3 regions of the Veillonella intestinalis genome follow, and region 1 is predicted to be linked to each of the others. Evidence: riboswitches for the same ligand, from Rfam matches in the RefSeq annotation. Region 1 holds a riboswitch; each other region holds the start of a gene.
The links. Region 1 has a riboswitch for cobalamin ahead of NFR27_RS04270 (sirohydrochlorin cobaltochelatase). Riboswitches for the same ligand answer to the same signal wherever they lie in the genome.

Region 1 (3,286 bases):
CTTTTCCATCGTTTTAGTGATGTCCTCTTTTTTACCCATGGTAGAGATAAAAATAATATCTGGATCATCAGCTGCTAAGGTTTCTAGTGAATAAGGAATGGTTTTAGCCGATTTGTCAAAATCACCATGTTGTAAGACTACATTAGTCATACCTAATTCCTTGACCATGGCAGCTGTTACAGCTAGTTCAGTTTCAGCCGTAACGGCTTTGCCCGTAGCTCGTAAAACAGCTACTCGTGCTGGCGTTAACGTTTTTACAGCACTCTTTACTTTTTCAATATTAGCATTGTATTGAGAAACTACCTCTTTAGCTTTGTCTTCATGATGAGTTAGTTCACCTAAGAAGAGGAGTAGCGGCACATTGTCTTTAATGCCATCATAGCTTACTAAGATGTGTGGTAGTTTATTACTTTGCAATTGACTTTCATATTTGCCATGCTGATTGCTAAGACCTATTACTAAGTCTGGTTTTAAACTTAGTAATTCCTCCATATTGATATTGGCTGTTTGCCCTAGTGAAGGGAGAGCTTTTAATTCATCGGAGAGGGCATCGCTTGAATCTACGCGACTAATGGATTTGCCATCAATGGCATCAAGAAAGTTAAGTAAAGAGTTGGCTAAGGTAGCAATCCGTTGTGGATTTGCTGGTACGGTATAACTTTGATCCTTATAAGTAATCGTACGGGTTTCGCCGCTCTTAGTAGAGTCTGTTTTACTACAGCCTACTAAGACTGTCATGGCTACAAGCAGTGATGTTAATATAAGGAAAATTCGAGTTACTGATTTCATAGAGTTTTTACCTTATTTGGCATCTTCTTTTTGTAGTGCTTCCCAAGCTTCTTGGGCATGCGCGGCAAAGAGATCACGGACTTTTTGGTTTTCACCAAGGCCATGAATGTAAGTATCTACTTTGAAACCATCAGCTTGGAGAATTGATTTATGGGAATCTGGTTCATCCCCAGCCATATCATTATTAGCATGATCGCCAGCTACCATCATAAATGGCATTAAGGTTACATGGTTAACACCTTTAGCTTTTAATTGAGGCACAATATCCTCAAGGCTTGGCCAACCTTCTACAGTATAAATGTAGGCATTTTTAAGGCCTGCTGAATCGAGGCGGTCTTGGATTACGGCATAGTAAGCATTGGATGGATCTGGCGTACCATGAGCCATAATCAATACGGCATCTTTATCACCTGTTTTAGGGAATTGAGTAGCTACCGCTTCCACTGTTTTAGCAATGTCATCGGTTTGACCTTCTTGGCCCATCCAGTACATGAGTGGAGTACCAAAGGTCATTTTTTTGAAATTATGTTTATATTGGTTGTAAACGCCTGTTTTATATTTATATTCAATGCCTGGGATTATATCTAAAGTAGTTAAAGCTACACGTGTATACCCCTCCGCTTTTAATTGATCTAATGCTTCTTCAGGAGTAGGGTAGGTAATGCCTTCATTTGCTTTGATGCGGTCGATAATAATATGAGAAGTGAAAGCAGTAACTACTTTTACACCAGGATGTTGAGCTTTGATTTCATTGATAGTAGCATCAATTGTTTTAGCTCGAGTATCTTTGAAAGTAGTACCAAAACTCATTACTACGATAGCATCTTTGTTAGGAGCTTTGGCAAGTTCTGCATTATCCGTATTATAAGTGCGAACACCGATTTCGGTAGCTTCTAATAGAGCTGGTGTGGCAGTTTTTACTTCATCGCTCAATTGGTACGCTGCTTCTGTTTGTGCACCAAGGAAGCCAAAGCCTGTTAAAGCGGCTACTGCTAGTGTGGTAGCTAATGTTTTTTTGAAAAATTGTTTGCTCATTTCATTCACTCCTCGTGATAAAAAATGGAAAATAAAATAAATAATAAATACAAAAATAACCTCCCCTTAGTAAGGGAGGTTGTAAGCAATACACTAGAATTGCTAGGCACATGACGGTTGACATATTCTACTAAGTAGCTAGCTTCTAGAAACTAACTATATGAATATGTGGTACTACTAGTCAGTGTATAGTACAGATAGTGACATCGATTAACCTCGCCATCGCTCGTGGGTTATAGGTTATCCAACAAGGCAGGTCTTCTGGCTCAAGTTCCTCGCAACAATCACCTTCCCAGAGTGTTTCCAGTGGCTTATCGATTCTGCTCCCTCTTACAGCGGCGGGACCGCGGCAGCTTTTACTGCTCTTTCCTATTAAGTCATTCACCTTGTAGGTCATATTCATTTTGTAATCATGATAGCAAAATAGATGTCCACTGTCAATGCAGTACTGGGTAGGGTATAAGGACTAGTAGTGACTTTGATATTTAGCCTGACGGTGATTGCAAGAGGCTTGGGAGCTCTTAGTAATCAAAGAGAACTATAGAAATTTGTGCATACAAGGTATGATAATTTGTTATTTGTGGCGGTTACTGTGCTTTTGCCATAGGCAAAGTAAGGAAAGTTTGGTACTATGGAGAAGTAGGTATTAATGTATATAAATAAAGGAGGTCCGACTATGGATCAATTTATGAATGGTGCAGGTCCTAATGAAGTATCTAAGTCTGTGTATGAAGTCACCTTTACACCCGTGTTAGAACGGCCTGAGTATCAAGGCGAACCAATTCATTCAAAACTGTTAGCTTTGCAAGAAGCTATGGGTGAAGAGGACTTTAATGAATATATTAATAGTTTATTGCGAATTACCTATAATGGTCGCCAGTTGTGGTTGATTACGAAAAGTGAACGGAAACGGACATTAATTGAAGGTAAATATTTGAAAACGATTGCTGAAATATTTGAAGTAGCAGCACCAAGAGTATTTTCGCAACCATAATGGTTATCAATTATATAAGAAGCAATATAGGCTTTTAGTACTAAATAATGTATAGTTACTATACATTATTGAATAAAAATTCTTAAAAATTAAATTGTCTATTTTTAATAGAATTTATTTGTTAGGACCGTAGCAAATAAGGTATCTATTAAATTGATTAATAAAATACCTGTTTTTGAGAGTGAAGCTTTGTTGGCTAAGAAGGCGATAAAACATCTTTATATCGATAAAAATAAAACTGGAACGACATAAATAGATATAGAAAGTGAAAATGAAATTAAATATTTAATTTCTCACTGATATTCATTGATAAATTATAAAATGAGAAAAATTCTCATTGACTAAAAACTAAATCTAACGTATCATTATACCAACAAATAAAGTGTGACATGTATTTTGAATATTTTCGATTATGTAAAATATGACAAATTTCAGTCTGATTTTAGAGTAGACATCATTACGATGGTG
Region 2 (3,286 bases), on a different contig from region 1:
ATAGATAAAAGTAAATAGATAAGTGAAATATATAAATTAAGAAATTGACAAAATGATTACTTATTTGTATTATCAAAGTAACACAATGGGGTGTAAGTAACAGCATTGAAGCTAATATATGATTAATTTATATTAGGGTATTTTGTTTATTAAATATACCTAGATGTATATAAAGAAAGGAGCTTTTTATGCGTATTTACACAAAAACTGGAGATAAAGGTATGACTCGCTTAGTGGGGGGCGTAGCTGTGGCAAAAGATTCAGATCGAGTTGAAAGTTATGGCACAATAGATGAATTAAATTCATGGGTAGGGTATGCAATCTCTCAATTTAGTGAAGACTTTGTTGCTGAAAGAAGCGAGTTGCAATATTTACAACACTTTTTGTTTGATGTAGGAACTGATTTAGCCACACCAGAATCTTTAGATCGTTCGCTTACATTACCAGATGGGGCAGTAAGTTGGCTAGAAGAACGGATTGATGTGTATACAGAAGCGGCTCCGGAAATCAATCGTTTTATATTGCCAGGAGGCACATCAGAAGCGAGTATGATGCATGTAGCTCGTACTATTGCTCGCCGTGCAGAGCGTAGGATAGTTCGTTTGCAAACTACCGCAAGAGTGTCGTCAGAGTTGGTAATGTTTGTTAATCGACTTTCTGACTATTTTTATGCATTGGCTCGTTATATCAATGCAAAACAAGGTCGTGAAGACATATATTATAGTCGTAGTGCTGAAGTATTTCATAATGGAAAGTAGAAATACATTAGCGGTGTTTAATGTGACAGGCGCTTGCCTTGGCAAATTATATGTGCTACTATTACTATAAGATTAATAGAGAAATGGAAATCATCGATGGAAGTTAGTGAAAATCTAACACGGTCCCGCCACTGTGAAGGCTTTGCCTAAGTCAGGTCTTTCGTGATTTTCATCGCACATGCTGTTTCGAGGTAAGACAGGATGTTGTTTTTGTGGCCTTAAGGGCTACTAATTCATTGTCTGATGCGAGGAACTGAATGGCAGTATTAGTCTAGTTTTGCACAAGGTAGTGCAATCAGTGAAGGATGATGCGAGGCTTTCAGTGGTGAAAACATTAGACACAATGGAGTGAGGTATTGTCCTTATTAAAATGAAGAGCATGATGTGATTCATGCTCTTTTGTTATATTATAAATAAAAGCCTTTATTTAATAGGGTTATAGTAGTTAAATGTTTTAGTAGTTTTATAAATCATCTGCATTATGCGTAAGAAATATGCGAAAAAAAGGATATGTATACGTATTAGGCATAAGTAAAAATGATGAAATTCATTGACTTTTTGTTTGGTAAAGTATAAATTATGGTTATAAGGTTATTCGTGTACAACGGCGTACATGGTTTGCAATGAAGCTTAAACGGAAGAGGTGTGTTCCGTGAAGGCTTCTTTTTTTGTTTGTTAAACAGGAGAACATGTATGCAGAAAATAAAATTTCCTACGACCTTATGGGTCGGGGCAGATGTGTTGCAAGGACTTCGTGATCTCCCCGTGAAAAAAAGTTTTGTTGTGACAGACCCTTTTATGGTTCAGTCAGGCATGATTAACCAAGTTATTGAAAACTTAAAACATACTGAAGTTACAATTTTTAGTGACATTGTACCAGATCCACCTACTGAAGTAGTAGCAGCTGGCGTGAATCGTGTTTTAGAGAGCAAACCAGATGTTATTATTGCTGTTGGCGGCGGTTCGGCTATAGACGCTGCAAAAGCTATGTTATACTTTAGTAAGCAAGTTGATAATACACGTAATATTGAGTTTGTAGCAGTACCTACAACAAGTGGAACTGGCTCAGAAGTTACTAATTTCTCAGTTATTACAGTAGCTGAATCTGGCATAAAACACCCTATAGTAACTGATGAAATTCAACCCAATATTGCAATTTTAGATACACGGTTAGTTTTGAGTGTACCTCCAGCTATCACGGCTGATACAGGTATGGATGTATTAGTTCATTTGATTGAGTCCTATGTATCTTCTAATGAAAATGTTATGGCTAAAGCTCTAGTAGAATATGCAGTTCAACTTGTTTTCAAATATTTGCCAGAAGCTTATACGCATGGAGATAATGTAGAGGCTAGAGAACAAATGCATGTAGCTTCTTGCATGGCTGGGATGGCATTTAATTTAACTAATTTAGGTTTGAATCATGGTATGGCTCATGCAATTGGTGGACGTTTTCATATTCCTCATGGCCGAATTAATGCGATTTTATTGCCTCATATTGTGGCTTTTAATGGCAGTCAAACAACGAGTGAAGCGGCTAAACGTTACACTCGATTGGCAAATATTATTGGAGCGACGTCTTCGGCTAATCCGCGAATGGGAGTTGCCGCACTAGTAAGAAAAATAAAGCAGTTACAGCAGACCGTAAAAGTACCTATTTCGTTGAGTGAATGTGGGTTTAAATCAAATGATGTATTAGCTGCTAGTGATGATATTGCTCAGGCTGCATTAGCTGATGCTTGTACGGCTGCTAACCCGAGAGTACCTACTTTAAGTGATATTAAAGCTTTACTAGAAGCAATCATATAACTAGTAGGTATGAAAAGGAGTGGCTATGGAAGAAAAACAGCGCATGATTCAGGAATATGTTCCTGGGAAACAGATAACGTTGGCGCATATTATTGCCAATCCAGCAAAAGAGATTTATAGTAAGCTAGGATTGCCAAGTGATGTGTATAATGCATTAGGAATTTTAACTATTACACCTGCTGAGGCAGCAATTATCGCTGTTGATATTGCTACAAAAAGTGGTGATGTTAAGATTGGTTTTGTAGATAGATTTTCTGGTTCAGTTGTTATTTATGGAGATGTAAGTTCAGTTGAAACTGCTTTGAGTGCAGTTGTTGATGGGTTACAAGGAATTTTAAAATTTGCACTAGGTTGTGAGATTACAAGAACTTAGTAAATAAAGGAGATATATGCGAGGAACTATAGTTATTGTCGATGATGAGCCAATAACTCGGTTAGATATTAAAGATATCTTGACGGAAGCGGGCTACGAAGTAAGTGGCGAAGCAGCCGATGGCTTTGAAGCGGTAGAAGTATGCCGAAAGGTACGACCAGATTTAGTATTAATGGATATTCAGATGCCTGTGTTGGATGGGTTAAAGGCAGCCAAAAAAATTGCTCAGGATAAATTGGCTAAAAGTATTGTATTTTTAACAGCTTATGGTGATTTTGAAAATACAGAGAAAGCTAAAAAAATTGGTGCTACAGGTTATTTAATTAAGCCAATTGATGAGAAATCC
Region 3 (3,286 bases), on a different contig from region 1:
TAAAATAACGGCTGAAGTACCGCCACTCATAATAGCAGCGGCTATGTAATCTTCTTGCCGCACTTTAATAACTAAACTGCGCACCAAACGAGCATATTTTGCCCATCCTACAATCGTAAGTGCCAATATAGTATTGCCTACACTGCCACCCATAATACCAGCAATCGCAATAGCCAATACAATACCAGGGAAGGAAATCATAATGTCACAAATGCGCATAAGCACCATCTCTACGACACCACCAAAATAGCCCGCCACAGAGCCTACAATAGTGCCAATAGAAGCAACTAAACACACAATAGTAAAGGCCATAAATAATGACAAACCTGTACCATAAATAATACGTGACAACACATCACGACCTAATTTATCAGTACCAAACCAATGCGTATCACTTGGTGCTTGTAAAGCATTACTCAAATCAGAAACAAACGCATCATGTGGTGTTAACCAAGGTGAAAAAACAGCCACTAAAATAACCAATATGACTAAAGAAGAATAAAAAGAAAAGGCCTTATTATTACTAATAAACGCTTTCACTATTTACACCCCCGTTTCAACCGTGGGTCCAATATAGTATAAGAATAATCAATAATCCCATTGATTAACATATAGGCTACCGATGCCCAAAGTACAAAACCTTCAATTAAAGGATAATCTCGAAAAGTAATAGCTTGTACCGCCATTTTGCCAAGTCCAGGCCAAGAAAATACCATTTCTACAACTGCTACACCGCCTAGCAGCCACCCCATAGACATACCAAAGATAGTCAAAAGCGGTAAAAAAGCATTCGGTAGAATATGACGAAACATAATTTCCATATGCCCCATGCCACGTGCGCGCGCCCCTACTACATAATCTTTATTAATTTCCTCTAAAATAACTAAACGCACTTGTCGCATAAATTTAGACATCAAGGCAAACGCCAAAGTAAAAGCAGGTAAAATTGCATTCTTTAAAGATACTGTTGCGGTTGCAATAGGAGCAATCCCTAATTTATAACCGAAAATATAAAGTAACATAAGGCCTAACCAAAAGGCAGGCAAAGATATACCAACAAAAGCAATCCCTCGGATTAAAAAGTCAGGCCATTTATTTTGGTTAATTGCTGCTATAATCCCTAAAGGCACTGCCATAATCAAAATCATAACAATGGTTACACTAGCTAACATAAGTGTGCCTGGCAAGGCTTCCAACATCTTATCTACAACTGGTTTTTTAGCCGAATAAGACATACCCAAATCACCTTGAACTGCATGCATTACCCAATTGCCATACTGCACGAGAAAAGGTTTATCTAATCCCAATTCTTGCCTAGTTTGATCGATTAACTCTTGTGAAACAATAGTATCTGCTGTTTCTAATAACATAAGTACTGGATCACCAGGTGCTAAAAAACTCAAACTAAATGTTAAAAAGGTAACCCCTATTAATGTAACTAACACTTGCCCCAAATGTTGCAGTGTCCTCTTTACCATACCTATTCCTCCCTACATATAGCTATTATTCTCCCAATAAAAAAACTCGCTCTTTGAAAGAGCGAGTATGAACTCAACAACAAATTAATCCTATAACACGATTCCAAGGGTGTAATAGCTAATTTGTTATAAGCAGGCTTTCTGGCTCATGACTCATTATCAATTTCTAGCCTTCCCAGTTTCCCAGTGACTCTTTAGCGAAATTGACTCCTCATTTACAGCTGTGTGGCAGCATAGGATTTACACCTATTTTCCTCTTATTATCGCTCGGCATACCCGACACTTACAACATGAATTTCATTATAGAATTGTAATAGTATATTATTTGAATATTATAAAATAAAACCTATATTGATATTATGGTATCTTATCTTTTTGTATTCTGTCAATTATTAGTCATGAATTATTGCTATTTTTTCTCAAAAAAGAACAAAATATTATTATTTGTTCATAAATACTGGAAATTCATCGAAATTCAACTATCTATTATACCTAGCAGGGTATAGTATTTATACTATTAGGGGTATATGTACCGAGAAAATGTATCAATACCAATATATAATTCACCTCATATATAACTTTTATATAAAACCTACTATTTATATATGTTTATTTTCGTTATATTTATTTTATTAAAGTATTAATCACCAACAACTTTGTCATATTTTATATTTACATTATTTATAAAAGGAGTATAATAAATGATAAACGAGCGTAAAATTTCATCATTCATTAATATAATAGTAAAAATCAATGTATTTAATTTTATAAGTAGATACTTAATAGGTAGATACTTAATAAACACACACTTAATAGACACATACTTAATAGGTACATACTTAATAAACCTATCCTTATAAAATTAATCATGTCCATATACTCTAACTATTTCCAATAATACATAAATTCATCTATGAAATAGTATATTTCCGAAGTTAAGGAGACGATAACCTCATGTATAACAAAGAAAAAGAAGGCATTCTATTACATTTAGGTAGCTATACAAAGCCTCTTCATGCTGATATAGTAGTACGCGAAGAAGACGATTTTATACTTTACGGCAATAAAACACCAGAACAAATTCGACGTGCCTACTTTATGTCAAAATCATATCGGAAAAAACATTATAGTTGATTAAATTTCTGATTAATTGGATAATGAAATAGGAAAGTATGTGGCAAAGATTGATAAAATAAAAGAACCCAGCAACCATCATGGTTACTGGGTTTTCATTTGTTATGCGATTATTCTGCAGTGAATGGCAACAATGCAATAGCGCGAGCGCGTTTAATTGCAAGAGTCAATTTGCGCTGATGTTTAGCGCAAGTGCCAGAAATACGACGAGGAAGAATTTTGCCGCGTTCAGTCGTAAAACGACGAAGTTTAGCAATATCTTTATAGTCGATTTGATCTACATGATCAACGCAGAAGTTACATACTTTTCTTCTTGGCTTTCTGCCTCTATCTCTTCTCATTGTGAATCCTCCTTTTCGAATTAGTAGGAGTCCTAAACACTAGAACGGAATGTTTTCTTCGTTACCGCCACCAAAGCTGTCGAAGTTAGATGAACCACCGCCAAAGCTATCAGCGTTTTGTGCATCTAAAGACTGGCCAACAAAGTTAGCCACTACTTCAGTAACATAGCGTTTTTGCCCATCCTGAGTTTCATAAGAACGGGTATTTAAACGACCTTCAACGAAACAACGGCTCCCTTTGCGAAGGTTACCAGCTGCTTCCCCTAATTTGCCCCATGCAACACAATTAATGAAGGCAGTTTGTTCCTTCTGTTCATTGGTTGTGGAATCAAA

Region 2: another riboswitch for cobalamin. It lies ahead of NFR27_RS06270 (1-propanol dehydrogenase PduQ); the one in region 1 lies ahead of NFR27_RS04270 (sirohydrochlorin cobaltochelatase).
Region 3: another riboswitch for cobalamin. It lies ahead of nikB (nickel ABC transporter permease); the one in region 1 lies ahead of NFR27_RS04270 (sirohydrochlorin cobaltochelatase).

What each region holds. Positions count from the first base shown of each region.
Region 1 covers NZ_CALPCB010000004.1:72,842-76,127, forward strand. The annotation lists gene NFR27_RS04265 (ABC transporter substrate-binding protein) at 1-789, opposite strand, end outside; gene NFR27_RS04270 (sirohydrochlorin cobaltochelatase) at 802-1,824, opposite strand; cobalamin riboswitch at 2,059-2,228, opposite strand; gene NFR27_RS04275 (hypothetical protein) at 2,501-2,818, shown strand.
Region 2 covers NZ_CALPCB010000006.1:141,449-144,734, reverse strand. The annotation lists gene NFR27_RS06275 (cob(I)yrinic acid a,c-diamide adenosyltransferase) at 189-758, shown strand; adenosylcobalamin (AdoCbl) riboswitch at 830-968, shown strand; gene NFR27_RS06270 (1-propanol dehydrogenase PduQ) at 1,452-2,567, shown strand; gene eutS (ethanolamine utilization microcompartment protein EutS) at 2,593-2,940, shown strand; gene NFR27_RS06260 (ANTAR domain-containing response regulator) at 2,957-3,286, shown strand, end outside.
Region 3 covers NZ_CALPCB010000005.1:171,757-175,042, reverse strand. The annotation lists gene nikC (nickel transporter permease) at 1-540, opposite strand, end outside; gene nikB (nickel ABC transporter permease) at 540-1,478, opposite strand; cobalamin riboswitch at 1,593-1,780, opposite strand; gene NFR27_RS05550 (hypothetical protein) at 2,433-2,612, shown strand; gene rpsR (30S ribosomal protein S18) at 2,723-2,953, opposite strand; gene NFR27_RS05540 (single-stranded DNA-binding protein) at 2,993-3,286, opposite strand, start outside.